3 linked regions of the Saccharophagus degradans 2-40 genome follow. The protein of the gene in region 1 binds, or shares a complex with, the protein of each later gene. Links are inferred from orthologs where the notes say so. Each region holds a gene or a part of one and is shown on either strand. Other genes may lie near its edges.

Evidence for each region.
Region 2: the proteins of SDE_RS08650 (region 1) and dnaN are in contact, whole or in part, in a cryo-EM structure (PDB 8GIZ), measured with the Escherichia coli proteins. The link is inferred for Saccharophagus degradans 2-40 from one-to-one orthologs.
Region 3: the proteins of SDE_RS08650 (region 1) and dnaX are in contact, whole or in part, in a cryo-EM structure (PDB 8GIZ), measured with the Escherichia coli proteins. The link is inferred for Saccharophagus degradans 2-40 from one-to-one orthologs.

The regions. Positions count from the first base shown.
Region 1 is NC_007912.1:2,118,392-2,123,115, reverse strand. What follows is about bases 847-3,826. They hold SDE_RS08650 (DNA polymerase III subunit delta'), read right to left. Parts: upstream 2,845-3,826; coding sequence 1,849-2,844; downstream 847-1,848. Other genes in these bases: SDE_RS23195 (cellulose binding domain-containing protein), read left to right, coding at 3,825-3,826; SDE_RS08645 (RluA family pseudouridine synthase), read left to right, coding at 2,987-3,631; SDE_RS08655 (PilZ domain-containing protein), read right to left, coding at 1,356-1,709; SDE_RS08660 (TatD family hydrolase), read right to left, coding at 847-1,245. Also shown: SDE_RS08665 (glycoside hydrolase family 43 protein), read left to right, coding at 1-389; more of SDE_RS08660, read right to left, coding at 469-846; more of SDE_RS23195, read left to right, coding at 3,827-4,724. UniProt on the Escherichia coli protein: Part of the beta sliding clamp loading complex, which hydrolyzes ATP to load the beta clamp onto primed DNA to form the DNA replication pre-initiation complex.
Region 2 is NC_007912.1:135-4,856, forward strand. What follows is about bases 1,085-4,062. They hold dnaN (DNA polymerase III subunit beta), read left to right. Parts: upstream 1,085-2,010; coding sequence 2,011-3,114; downstream 3,115-4,062. Other genes in these bases: dnaA (chromosomal replication initiator protein DnaA), read left to right, coding at 1,085-1,823; recF (DNA replication/repair protein RecF), read left to right, coding at 3,163-4,062. Also shown: more of dnaA, read left to right, coding at 249-1,084; more of recF, read left to right, coding at 4,063-4,266; gyrB (DNA topoisomerase (ATP-hydrolyzing) subunit B), read left to right, coding at 4,303-4,722. UniProt on the Escherichia coli protein: Confers DNA tethering and processivity to DNA polymerases and other proteins. Acts as a clamp, forming a ring around DNA (a reaction catalyzed by the clamp-loading complex) which diffuses in an ATP-independent manner freely and bidirectionally along dsDNA.
Region 3 is NC_007912.1:1,729,540-1,734,206, forward strand. The notes cover bases 705-3,627. They hold dnaX (DNA polymerase III subunit gamma/tau), read left to right. Parts: upstream 705-1,091; coding sequence 1,092-3,164; downstream 3,165-3,627. Other genes in these bases: SDE_RS06995 (Gfo/Idh/MocA family protein), read right to left, coding at 705-935; SDE_RS07005 (YbaB/EbfC family nucleoid-associated protein), read left to right, coding at 3,205-3,525; recR (recombination mediator RecR), read left to right, coding at 3,550-3,627. In the rest of the region: more of SDE_RS06995, read right to left, coding at 1-704; more of recR, read left to right, coding at 3,628-4,143; rnd (ribonuclease D), read left to right, coding at 4,145-4,667. UniProt on the Escherichia coli protein: Part of the beta sliding clamp loading complex, which hydrolyzes ATP to load the beta clamp onto primed DNA to form the DNA replication pre-initiation complex.

The sequences.
Region 1 (4,724 bases):
AGCACCTAACAGGCAGCGCAACAACCAAACTGGTTTACACACCCCCACACGTGGGCGACAAAGCGGGTATTGCTGCCTTTCAAAACGATGAGTATTTTTATGCGCTTACCGTTACAAAAAATAATAGCGGCCTTGCCATACAACTAGAAAAACAACTTGGCAAGAACAAAGAAATTGTTGCGCAATATCCACTACAAGAAAAAACGCTTCGCAATGGCTTATATTTGAAAATAGAATTTAATAACGACAAATATGATTTCAGCTATTCCACAAATAACACCAAGTGGCAATCGGTAGGCGAAACACAAGATGGAACTATATTAAGCACGCAAAGTGCAGGCGGGTTTGTAGGTGCCACGCTAGGTATATTTGCATATACCGCGCACTAAAACACATAAACAATAGCTAATCGCTAGTAGCTGATTACTAGTGATTAGCTATTATGAGTTAGCTATTAGCGCTTCGCTGTTATTTTGTTCTTTTAAATAAGGTATGAAAATTATTTGTGGTGATTTCTGCTAACGACTCCAAACTAATGCCTTTTAAATCGGCAACAAATTGCGCGACCTCTCTTACATAACGCGGCTCGTTCGGTTTACCGCGAAATGGTACAGGCGCTAAGTAAGGTGAGTCGGTTTCTACTAGCAACCGATCTAATGGCATTTTTTTAACTACATCGCGCAGCGACTCGGCATTGCGAAAAGTCACGATTCCAGAGATAGAAATATAATAATTTAAATCCATCGCCGCCTTGGCCATTTCCCAATTTTCGGTAAAGCAATGCAGCACACCTGCAGACTCAGTGCTGCCGTATTCTTTTATTAAATCTAAAGTGTCTTGCCTTGCATCGCGCGTATGCACAATAACGGGCAAATCTAATTGGGCGCCTGCAATTAAGTGGTTAGCAAAACTTTGCTTTTGAATGTCTGCGTAGTCTTTACTGTAGTAGTAATCTAAGCCCGACTCACCTAGCGCAACAACTTTTGGCGCTTTGGCCCATTCCACTAACGTTTCTACACTCACAACTTCGCTGGTTACATCGGATGGATGCGTGCCCACAGAGCAAAATAAGCCTTCGTATTTACTGGCTATATCTACTACTTGCTGTTTATTCTCTTCGCTAATGCACACGCATAACATGGTTTTTACACCCTGCTCTTTTGCGGCAGCAATTGCGCCATCTAAACCGTCTTCGTAGCGACTAAGGTCTAATCGGTCGAGGTGACAATGGGAATCAACAAGCATTAATGTGCTCCAAAAAAGTAATAATTAAATGTGGGGTTTAACTAGAGGGTTGTACCAAGCAAGGTTTGCCAACTTGGTACACAAAAGAAGATACAACTATAAATAACACGCTACATGGTGTGGGTAGGTCTATCTGATTCTAGTGAACCTGCTAAGTAGTTTTCTATTTTGTTTGCGGCAATATCATCTTCACCGCTAAATTGTACGCCAATGCCCGCTGCTCGGTTGCCCTGTGCCCCTTTTGGGGTGATCCATATTACGCGGCCAGCTACAGGAATTTTCTCTGGCTCGTCCATTAAACTAAGCAACATAAACACTTCATCGCCCAACACATACGATTTATTCGTTGGGATAAACAGCCCGCCATGCTCTACAAATGGCATATAGGCCGCATACAGCACCGCTTTGTCTCGAATGGTGAGGGACAATATCCCGTTACGAGCACCGCCACCTATACCTTTCATCGCTTACTCCTCTGTTTTCGCCGTTACCTTAGTCAATTAACGCGAATGTGTCTATAGCTATACGAAGGGGATAATACACCACAAAATACCGCCCGCTCGTAACAAATGTGCAACCTTTTTTGAGTCTAGCAGCGAATTGTTAGCTTTTTGCTACCAACTGCCAATCCATCAGCAATTCTTCAATAAATAACGTTTGATTAAGGTTGGCATTGCGGATTAATTTAAGCTTTTGCTCACACAGCCGTTCTCTAAACCGAAATAGCATCTGACCAGAAACACGTGCCATATATTGGGCTAACGGCTGAATCGATTCCTGCCGCTGTTCGGCCCTTACGCTACTAGGTGCCAGCTTAGTTGTAATAAGGCTATCCACGAGGTTAAGCATTAACTCTACAAGCACTGGGGCGCTTATGCCGCCCAGCTGAGCAACCGCGCTTACGGGGCCACGTGTTTGGCTTGCTAGCTGCTCTAAACACGCCATGGCTTTTTGGCGTTGCTCTACGTATTCCGTTTTAAGCCACTCTACGCCTTTAAGTGGCGCACCGCCCGCTTCCCCTAGCAAAGGTATTGCAGCTTGGTGGCCATTTTCTTGCAGCCAACTTTGCGCCACATCGTAAGAGGGTGTGGTAAGCACAATACGTGCACAGCGGCTGCGAATGGTGGGTAGTATTTGGCTTTCTTGGAAAGTAATTAAAATAAGTACGGTATCCCCAGCAGGCTCTTCCAAGCTTTTTAGCAAGGCATTGGATGAATTATTATTCATCGCTTCGGTGGGCGTAACCACCACGACCTTTTTACCGCCCTGCTGAGCCGTTTTAGATACAAACTCGGTAACCCTGCGAATTTGGTCTATTTTAATTTGCTTGCCCGCCTCTTCTGGCGCAATCCAAAGTAAATCTGGGTGGCTGCCTGCTTGCAGCAATTGGCAGGCTCTGCACTTACCGCAGGCTATCCCCTCTAATGGCGATAAGCACAGCAGCAACTGCCCCATGGCTTTAGCTAGGGTATCCGACCCCAAACCTTCTTGCCCTGTAATTAACAGCGCGTGGGGAACCCGCTTTTGGGCTAACTTTTCTGCAAACTCGTCCCATACGGACTCGAGCCAAGGGTACGGCGGCATGGGCACTAAGCTCATTAAAACCTCTTAAATTGGCCTATTACCAATTGGTGGAATCGGGGGATAAAACGCACGTGCATAAAGTGCTGCGCGATTATATCGGGTATAGTGGCGCCTTTATACCTCATTGCCCAATACATATCGCCCACTTAACAAAACTATGCAAACCAACCTAGCACCGGCTCAATTCGAATTACTGCATTGCGACGAAGATATAGTTGTAGTGAATAAGCCTACCGACCTGCTCTCTGTGCCTGGGCTTGCATCGCCACAGAACCTATTTGATAGGGTAAAAGCGCAGTTTCCTACAGCGTTAGTGGTGCACCGTTTAGATATGGCCACCTCGGGCTTAATGATTTTTGCCCTAAATAAACCCGCGCAATCGCACTTAGGTAAACAATTCGAGCGCCGTACCATAAAAAAAATGTATGTTGCAGTGGTGCATGGGTTAGTTGAGCAGCAATCTGGTGAGATAAGCTCGCCACTTATCTGTGATTGGGAGAACCGCCCCAAACAGAAAGTAGACTGGCTACATGGCAAGCCAGCACTTACCCAATATAGCGTTGTAGACCGCAACACAGCCATGCAAGCTACGCGGGTACACCTATTCCCCCATACGGGTCGATCCCACCAATTGCGTGTACACATGCAGCAGATTGGCCACCCCATCATTGGCGACTACTTTTACGCCCCACAAGATGCCGACTCGTGTAATTCACGTTTGTTGCTGCATGCCCAAACACTCAATCTTAGCCACCCTACCAGTGGCGCAAATATTCACTTTGACTGCCCCGCACCATTTTAAATACCAATCATTGCTTTAGAATTAAAATAAGCATGATATTTTGATTACTTCCTCACAGTTGTCATACAAATAAACTGCAACACTTACACAGTTGTTAGCAGCACCCGCTCGTTAAGCTTTACCAAATAAAAAAGAGCAATCACAACACATCACGTTTGCGAAGACACATTCCAATAATAAGGAGACATAACCCATGTCGGCACTCACTCGTCCCAAATTTGGTGCACACACCAAACTGTTCCACGCTATAAAGCATGCGTTAACCCCCGTTATATTTTTAGGTGCTGCTGCTTTCCCACTTGCCGCTCACAGCCAATACAACATGGAAAACCTCGACCGCGGGTTGGTGGCCATAGATCGCAAAGACGGCAGCGTATTAGTAAGCTGGCGCTGGTTGGGGCAAGAGCCAGATAACACCAGCTTCAACGTATATAGAAACGGCACACTATTAACCAGCTCCCCCCTTACCAATAAAACAAACTTTGTAGATACCAGCGGCAACCCAAACGCTAATTACGCGGTAGAAGCCATAGTAAACGGCGCGAGCCAATCACTAGCCACCACACATGTATGGAGCGATATATACCGCACTATTCCGCTGCAAAGACCACCAGGTGGCACCACCCCCGACGGAGTGGCATACACCTATAGCCCCAACGATATAAGCGCAGCCGATTTAGACGGCGATGGCGGTTACGAGCTAATCGTAAAATGGGACCCCTCCAACGCAAAAGACAACTCGCAAAGTGGCTACACCGGCAATGTGTATCTCGACGCTTACGAAATATCTGGCGAGTTTATGTGGCGCATAGACCTAGGCCGCAATATTCGAGCAGGCGCCCACTACACGCAATTTTTAGCATTCGATTTTGATAGCGATGGCAAAGCAGAAGTTGCAGTTAAAACCGCAGACGCCACCAAAGACAGCCAAGGAGTAGTAATAGGAGACAGCAATGCCGATTACCGCAACAGTGCAGGCTATGTTTTATCTGGCCCCGAATACCTCACCATGTTTGAAGGCCAAACCGGTAGAGCGCTAAATACCGTTAACTACGTACCCGCGCGCGGCAGTGTTTCTAGCTGGGGCGACAAC
Region 2 (4,722 bases), 2.1 Mb from region 1 along the record:
AAGGTTTTTGGCGCGTAAAATAACATTGTAGGTGTTTCACGCCAATTTATACCTTGGGTCTTCTTTTTAGCGGTCCCTTTTATCTAAGTTTCATAGTGTAGTTGGTTGTTTATTCACCATATCTAATAGGGTGTGCGCAGTTGTCTCTGCCGATATTAGTCGGGGCTGGTTGTGTTGTGCTCTTGGCTCTACAGCTTTCGCTGTAGCAATGTTTTTGTTTGTCGTTTTAAAGTTATAAGTTTGGAGTTATGGAATTGCCTGAATCTGCGTGGGAGCAATGTGTCTCTAGTTTGCAAAGTGAATTGCCGGCACAACAGTTTAATACCTGGATACGCCCCCTGCGTGTGCAGCAAGCAGAAGCCAGTAATCAGCTCCACTTAATTGCGCCTAACCGCTTTGTATTGGATTGGGTGAACGACAAGTTTAAAAGCCGTATAGATGAGCTGTTGTCCTCCGCCGATCACCATCCTATTACTAGCGTAGAAATTAGTGTTGCGCCTAGACGTTCCACTAGCTTTGAAACCAACCAAGGTGTTGCTGCACGGCAAAAAAGGCAGCAAGAGGCGCCGCGACAAAATATAGCGTCAAGCCAACCCTCAAATAGTTATAGTCGGCAACCCCAGCAGCCAGCGGTTGAAATGCCAGCCGAGTCGCAAATGGCCCAGGTTGAATTATTGCCTGCTGCACCGCCAGCGCCACTTAATAATGGCTACAACACTGAATCTTTCGCGCAACCCTATAACGATAACCCTATGGGGCAGGGCAAAGTAGATAAAGTGGATGTAGAGGGCGGTTTACAGCACAAGTCTAATCTTAACCCTACCTTTATATTCGATAACTTTGTTGTGGGTAAATCCAACCAGCTTGGCTTGGCCGCTGCCACGCAGGTAGCAGAAAACCCCGGTGGTTCGTATAACCCGCTTTTTATATATGGCGGTGTAGGTTTAGGTAAAACTCACTTAATGCACGCGGTAGGTAACGCGCTTTGTGTGCGCAAGCCCGGTGCCAAGGTGGTTTACCTGCATTCTGAGCGTTTTGTTGCCGATATGGTAAAAGCGCTGCAGTTAAACGCCATTAACGATTTTAAACGTTATTACCGCTCGGTAGATGCATTACTTATTGATGATATTCAGTTCTTCGCAGGTAAAGAACGGTCGCAGGAGGAGTTCTTCCATACGTTTAATGCGCTTTTGGAAGGCGGTCAGCAAATTATTTTAACCTGCGACAGATACCCTAAAGAAATCAATGGCTTAGAGGAGCGTCTCAAATCCCGCTTTGGCTGGGGGTTAACTGTTGCTATCGAACCGCCAGAGTTAGAAACCCGCGTGGCAATATTAAAGCGCAAAGCAGAGCAGGTGGGCGCCCCTTTACCTAACGACGCGGCATTCTTTATTGCCCAGCGTATACGCTCTAACGTGCGTGAGTTAGAAGGAGCACTAAAGCGTGTGATAGCCAATGCCCACTTTACCGGCAGAGATATTTCGGTAGAGCTTGTGCGCGAAGCACTTAAAGATTTGTTGGCCCTGCAAGACCGCCTAGTAAGTATCGATAACATTCAGCGCGTAGTAGCCGAGTATTACAAAATTAAAGTATCGGATCTGCACTCTAAAAGGCGCAGCCGTTCAGTAGCACGGCCTAGGCAAGTGGCAATGTATTTAGCGAAAGACCTAACACACCACAGTTTGCCCGAAATTGGCGAAGCGTTTGGTGGGCGAGACCACACAACGGTTTTGCACGCATGCCGTAAAATTAAAGAAATGATCGAGTCGGACGCAGATATTAGAGAAGATGTTAAGAATCTTTTGCGTACACTCACCACCTAACGCTACCTGCGCTGGGTGCCCAGTGGTATCCTACGGGTTATCAAAATATCTAATATAAATAGCAACTTATATAAATAACATCTTAGTTGTTAGAGAGCTTAACCCTTAAGGTTAACCCGTAAAAAACGTAACGAATCTATAGCAGTATTACATAGCAATTTTTCAGGACATATAAAGGGAACCTCCCATGAAATTCATTGTTTCACGTGAAACTATTCTTAAACCACTACAGTTGGTTGCCGGTGTGGTAGAGCGTCGTCAAACATTGCCCGTGTTGGCAAACGTATTGATTGTATTAGAAGGCGAGCAGTTGTCGCTTACAGGTACAGACCTTGAGGTAGAGATTGTGGGCCGCGTAACTGTCGATCAGGCAATTAGCGAAGGCGAAATTACTGTACCCGCTAAGAAGTTCCTAGATATATGTCGTGCACTACCAGACGGTTCAGTTATTGAGTTTACGCTTGATGATCAGAAAGTTACTGTAAAAAGTGGCCGCAGTCGTTTTACGCTTTCATCTTTATCTGCCAATGAATTCCCAGCGGTAGAGCAGGGCAGCAACGATATTAACTTTAGCTGCGAGCAAAAAGAGGTTAAGCGCCTTATTGATCGCACTGCGTTTGCTATGGCGCAGCAAGATGTTCGTTACTACTTAAATGGTATGTTGTGGGAAGTGCGAGCAGGAGCTTTACGTGTAGTGTCTACCGATGGCCACCGATTAGCCATGTGTACTCGCCCAATCAATATAGATGTAGCAGAGCCAGTACAGGCAATTTTGCCGCGTAAGGGTGTTATTGAATTGTCGCGCTTGCTTAACGATTCAGAAGAAAATGTTGAGCTAACTATGGGCCCTAACCATATTCGTGCTACCACTACTGAATACACCTTTACCTCCAAGCTTGTAGACGGCAAGTTCCCAGATTACGAGCGCGTATTACCTAAGGGTGGGGACAAGATTGTATTGGGTGAGCGCGCTGTACTAAAACAAGCATTTGCCCGTACAGCTATTCTTTCTAACGAGAAATACCGCGGTGTGCGTCTTCTATTAGAAACTGGCCAGCTTACTATTATTGCTAACAACCCAGAGCAAGAAGAAGCTGAGGATCAAGTAGCCGTAGAGTATGAAGGTGACTCAATTGAGGTAGGTTTTAACGTTAGCTACCTACAAGATGTAACCAACGTACTAGATACAGACAAGATTAAAATGACGCTTTCTGATTCTAATAGCAGTGCTTTGCTAGAAGAGCCAGAAAACGCCGACTCTGTATATGTAGTAATGCCAATGCGTCTATAACCTATTCCGATAGGTTATTTTCCTCCCTTTAGTTCTTAGGCCGCTTTAGTGCCCCATCTCTCGAACTTAAAAGTACAGCAGTTTCGCAATTTGGGCTTGGTAGATATAACACCAAGCCCAACGCTCAACCTTGTTTACGGTGAAAATGGCTCGGGTAAAACCAGTCTGTTAGAAGCTATAAGCGTACTTGCTCACTGTCGATCCTTTCGTACCCACAAGTACAGACGTCTGATTCAAGACACAACTACAGCATTTACTGTGTTTGCCACGGTAGAAGGTAGTGACGCATTTAAGGTAGGTGTGCAACGCGAGTGGTCTGGCAAGAGCACAGCTAAGTTGGATGGTTTAAGTGCAAAGTCATCCGCTCAGCTCGCCACCAACTTACCTGTTCAGATAATAGATGCCCATACCTTTGCTTTGTTAGAGGGTGGCTCTAAAGCTAGGCGCAAGTTCTTTGATTGGTTAGTGTTTCACGTGAAACATGAATTCAAAACAGCTTGGGCAAACTACGTTAAATGTGTAAAACAACGGAATAGTTTGCTGCGACATGATAAAATAGCCTATTCCGACCTACGCCCCTGGGATGAGCAAATCGCAGGGTTGGCGGCTACCATAGATGAATGCCGTGTTGAGTGTATAACACCGCTTATTCAGGCGTTTAAAGCGCTTATGGGTGAGTGTAAGTTTGCGGATAACGTAGATTTAACGTTGGCTTATCAGCCGGGTTGGAAAGAGGGGGAGCTAAGCTTTCCAAAACAGTTAGAGCAGGCTTTCGCGCGTGATAGAAAACTAGGCTACACCATCTTAGGCCCGCATAAATCTGATTTAAAAATTACAGCTAATGGCTCGCCTGCAGTAGAGGTTTTATCTCGCGGCCAGCAGAAGGCAGTAATTAACGCTTTGCATATAGCAGAAGCGCAAGTTTACAAAACACAAATAGGGCGCACGCCGGTGTTCCTGTTAGATGATATGCCTTCCGAGTTGGATGCAAATCATATAGCTATACTCAGTGGCTGGCTAAGTAATTTAGGTGCGCAGGTATTTGTTACAGGGGTGGACGCGAATAAGTTAGCGTCTGTATGGCCCCTACAAAAGAACGAAGCAATAAAAATGTTTCACGTGAAACAAGGTGAAGTAACGGTTTCTCAATAATATTACCCACAGTGATGTAGGTTTTAGGAAAATAATATGAGTGAAGAACAACGCAATTACGACTCCTCCAGTATTAAGGTACTTAAAGGTTTAGATGCAGTACGCAAGCGCCCAGGTATGTATATTGGCGATACCGACGACGGTACTGGCTTGCACCACATGGTGTTTGAGATTGTAGATAACTCCATCGACGAAGCTTTGGCTGGCCACTGTAACGAGATTAAAGTTGTAATTCACCCTAATGAATCGGTAACCGTGTCGGACAACGGCCGTGGTATTCCTACCGAAATGCACGAAGAGGGTGTGTCTGCAGCAGAAGTAATTATGACTGTACTGCACGCAGGCGGTAAGTTTGATGACAATACCTACAAGGTTTCCGGCGGCTTGCACGGTGTGGGTGTATCGGTTGTTAACGCACTATCTGAAGTATTAACGCTTACTATTCGTCGTGGTGGC
Region 3 (4,667 bases), 390 kb from region 1 along the record:
GATTCGCCAAGGGATGGATGTGTGCTTGTACCCAGTAAATGTTCGTTCATAGCTTGCACATGATAGGTTTGTATGTGTTCTGGGTGCGCTAGGGTTTCCGTTGTTTCCCCTTGTTCATTCATTAGTGTTACGGGTTTGTCTTCAAATATTGCAAAGCGTATTTCGCCTGCGCTGCCAATTATTTCCACCTCGTCTAAACGGGTGCGGGCGCCAAAGTTCCAGTAACCGCTGCCTGTTACGCCGCTTTTAAATTGCCAAGCAGCTGTTACGGCGTCTTCCGCTTGATAAAGCTGTTGTTGGTTGGCGGCAAAGCCATTCACTTTGTGAATTGGGCCGAGCAAAAAGTCGAATAGGTCCAAGCCGTGGCTAGCTAAGTCGACAAAGTAGCCGCCGCCCGCTTGATCGGGCTGGGTGCGCCAATTTGTTTGTTTCGCTTTGTCGGTATCGGAAGGTGGTTTGCGAAAATTCCAGCTAATGTGGCGCACATCGCCAATAGCTTGTTCATCTAGCCACTGCTTAACTTTTAAAAAGCGCGGTAGGGTGCGGCGGTAGTAGGCTACAAACAGTGGTAGTTGCGCTTCATTAAAGGCTTCTACCATGGTTTCGCACTGTTTGTTGTTAAGTGCCATAGGCTTTTCTACGCAGCAGGGTTTGCCCGCAACAGCTACTTCTAGCGCATATTGCAGGTGGCTAGCCGGTGGTGTCGCAATATAAATAGCATCAATGTTGGGGTCGTGAATAAGCGCTTCAGCGCTGGCGTGCACCGTTGCTACACCGTGGCGTTTGGCGTAATCGTGCGCTTTGGCGGTATCTCTACGCATTACCGCGGCAAGTTGAGAGTGCTTGGTTTTATAAAAGGCTGGGCCGCTTTTTACTTCGGTTACGTCGCCGCAGCCAATAATGCCCCAGCGGATAGGTGCGGTTAGGGTTTTCATCGTTTGCTCCTTCTATTTAAGCGGTGTATTCACGGCTTGTTTGGTCAACATTGGCATTCTATTCGTAATAACTGGTGTGTGCCTTTGTGAGTCAGTACACTCTGCGGCTATAATCGCTTCTTTTTCTACTCCTTTAAAATAGAGAACCACGCTGTAATGAGCTATCAGGTACTTGCCCGTAAGTGGCGCCCGCGCACTTTCCGCGAAATGATTGGCCAAGAGCACGTTTTACGCGCGCTTATTAACGCCCTCGATCACGGACGTCTGCATCACGCTTACCTGTTTACCGGCACGCGCGGCGTGGGCAAAACCTCCATAGCACGTATTCTAGCTAAGTGTTTGAATTGCGAAACTGGGGTTAGTTCCGAGCCATGTGGTGAATGCAGTGCCTGTGTGGAAATCAGTGAGGGCCGCTTTGTCGACCTTATCGAGGTGGATGCGGCATCGCGCACCAAAGTAGAAGATACGCGCGAGCTGCTCGACAACGTGCAATATGCACCCACGCGCGGCCGCTACAAAATATACCTCATCGATGAGGTGCACATGCTCTCTAACCACAGTTTTAACGCTTTGCTTAAAACCTTAGAGGAGCCGCCAGAGCATGTGAAGTTTCTACTGGCAACCACAGACCCGCAAAAACTGCCGGTAACTATATTATCTCGATGTTTACAGTTTAATCTCAAAAATATGAGCCCCGAGCGCATAGTGGGCCATTTGTCGCATATTTTAGAAAAAGAAGTTATCCCCTTTGAGGAGTCTGCCCTGTGGCAGTTGGCGCGCTCGGCAGATGGCAGTATGCGCGATGCACTAAGCTTAACCGACCAAAGTATTTCGTTTGGCGGTGGCAAGGTTAGCGAAGACGAAGTCGCTTCCATGCTTGGCACCATTGACCACAAACTAGTGCAAAACCTTGTGGGCGCGTTAATAGCCGGGGATGGCAGCCAAATTTTAACGTCGGTTGCTAAATTTGCCGAACACGCCCCAGACTTCGATGTAGCTCTGGCCGACCTCATAACACTGCTGCACCGCATTGCTATTGCGCAAGCGCTACCCGATGCGCTAGATAACAGCTACGGCGATCGCACCCAAATATTGGAGTTTGCGAGTAAGCTTGCCCCTGAAGATGTGCAGCTGTTTTATCAAACGGCCCTTATTGGCCGGCGTGATTTGTCACTGTCGCCCGACCCGCGCAGCGGCTTTGAAATGACTTTGCTGCGAATGCTGGCATTTAAGCCACAAGGTGTGGCCGATGTGCCTACTCAGCGCCTACAGGCACAGCCCGCCAGTGCGCCGGCTAGTAGTTCTGACGTTGCTTCTGTTGCAGCTCCTGCGGCTCCGACTGCTCAAGCAGCACCGCAGCCCTCGTCTAATGTTGAGCCTGCACCTGCTCAAGCGGCCCCCGAGCAGACTGAGCCCAGCCCGCCAGCGCAGACGTCTCCGCCACAGCAAAACGTTGCGCCAAACACGGTGGAAGACAATTCGCCACCCGCAGATTACTACGACAATATGCCGCCTTACGAGGAGGCCCAAGAGCCTGTAAAAAAGCCCCAAGCTGAGCCTCAACAGGCTCAGGCAGAGGTGCCCGCAAGTGAGCCCGCGCCGTTAGGGCCAATGCATACTGTGGTAACCGCTGCAGAGTCAACCCAAGCCGTTGCCGAGCCGGAAGTAAATACTTCGGCCCCTGCTAAAACGCCGGCGGATGCTCTGCGTGAGCAGGTAAAAGCCATTGTGGGCAAGGAGGGCATAAGTGCCCCGCCAAAACCTGCACAGCAATTGAAAAATACCCCCGCCGCGCCCATAAATGCAGCGCCGGTAGTGACTACGCCAATAAGCTTAGAAGAGCTAACCCCATCGCATTGGGTAAGTGTATACAACCAGCTAAATGTTAAGGGTATTTTGCAAAGTACTGCTGCAAACACTGTGCTAATTGGGCGTGAAGATAATCATTTAGATTTCGCGTTAGACGAGCAAAAAAGTAGCCTCTTCGACCCGAGCCACAGCGATAGGTTATCTGCGCTATTAAGCGATTATTTTGGTGTGCCTATCAAAGCAGCTATCCACCTGCAAAACTTGCCGGGTGATTTAGAAACACCAGCGGCTTACGCCATACGTATAGATCAAGAAAAACGCGTGGCAGCCATACAAAATATGTACGATGACCCTGTAGTGCAAACACTACAGCAACAATTTAATGCAACACTCGTTGAAGAAACTGTTACCTACCAATAGCCAAAAGCTTGGTTGTTGAGTTTAACCGTGGAGAAAAATTATGATTGGTCTTGGCGATATGATGAAACAAGCCCAGGAAATGCAAGAAAAAATGGCCCGTATGCAAGAAGATATGGCCAATATTGAATCCGAAGGGCAGGCGGGCGCTGGTTTGGTGAAAGTTGTAATGACTGGCCGCCACGATGTAAGAAAAGTAACTATCGACCCCAGTGTTTTAGAAGAAGACAAAGAAATGCTGGAAGATTTAATAGCTGCGGCGGTAAACGATGCCGTACGTAAAACCGAAGAAGCTACCAAGCAAAAAATGAGCGAAATTACCGGCGGCTTGCAAATGCCTCCCGGTTTTAAAATGCCATTCTAAAAACTATTGGGTATACACCACGGCATGTTTAGTCCGCTTATAGATCAACTTATCAACTCGCTTCGACACTTGCCTGGCGTGGGGCCAAAATCGGCACAGCGCATGGCGCTCCATTTGCTCGAGCGCGACCGAGAAGGGGCACAAAACCTGTCGGAAGTTTTAGCGAAAGCGGTGGAGCACGTACACCGCTGCCAGCAGTGCCGCACTTTAACAGAGCAAGCGCTGTGTAATATTTGTAGCAACGCACGTCGCAATCGTAAAGAGCTGTGCATAGTAGAAACCCCCGCAGATGTAATCGCCATAGAAACATCGGCGGTGTTCTCTGGTTATTATTTTGTCTTGCTGGGTCGGTTATCACCTATCGACGGCATAGGCCCCAAAGAAATAGGTATGGATGTATTGGCTTCCCGTTTTGCCGAAGGTGAAATAGAAGAAGTGATTATTGCAACCAACCCAACTATTGAAGGCGAAGCAACCGCGCACTACATTTCGGAGCGGGCCAAAGCGCAAGGTATAAAAGTGTCGCGTATCGCACACGGCATACCAATAGGTGGCGAATTAGAATATGTAGATGGCGGCACCTTAGCGCACGCTATTAGTCGCAGACAGGAGATATAACTTGGCGGACGATTTAGTAAAACAGCCCATTCACTGGATAAGTACCGTCGAAGAATTGGAAGAGTGCTGCGAGCGCTGGCAAAGTAAAAAGTTACTTGCTGTAGATACCGAATTTATGCGCAGCCAAACCTATTACCCTATTGCGGGGTTAATTCAGGTTAACGATGGCGAAGCTAATTATCTGTTAGACCCAACCACCATCGATGATTTCTCGCCGTTTGCAGAGATTTTGGTCGACGACGATATTATTAAAGCCATTCACTCATGCTCAGAAGATCTTGAAGTGTTTTATCACTCTTTTGGTTTTTTACCGCAGCGTCTGTTTGATACGCAAATAGCCGGAGCTTTTGTTAATTTAGGCTATTCCATGGGTTTTGCGCGCATGGTGCAAGGTGTCTTGGGGGTGGAGCTACCCAAAACAGAAACGCGTTCTGATTGGCTGCAGCGCCCTTTAAGTGTTGCGCAAAAACACTACGCTGCATTAGATGTAGAATATTTGTATTTATTGGCCGGTAAACTACTCA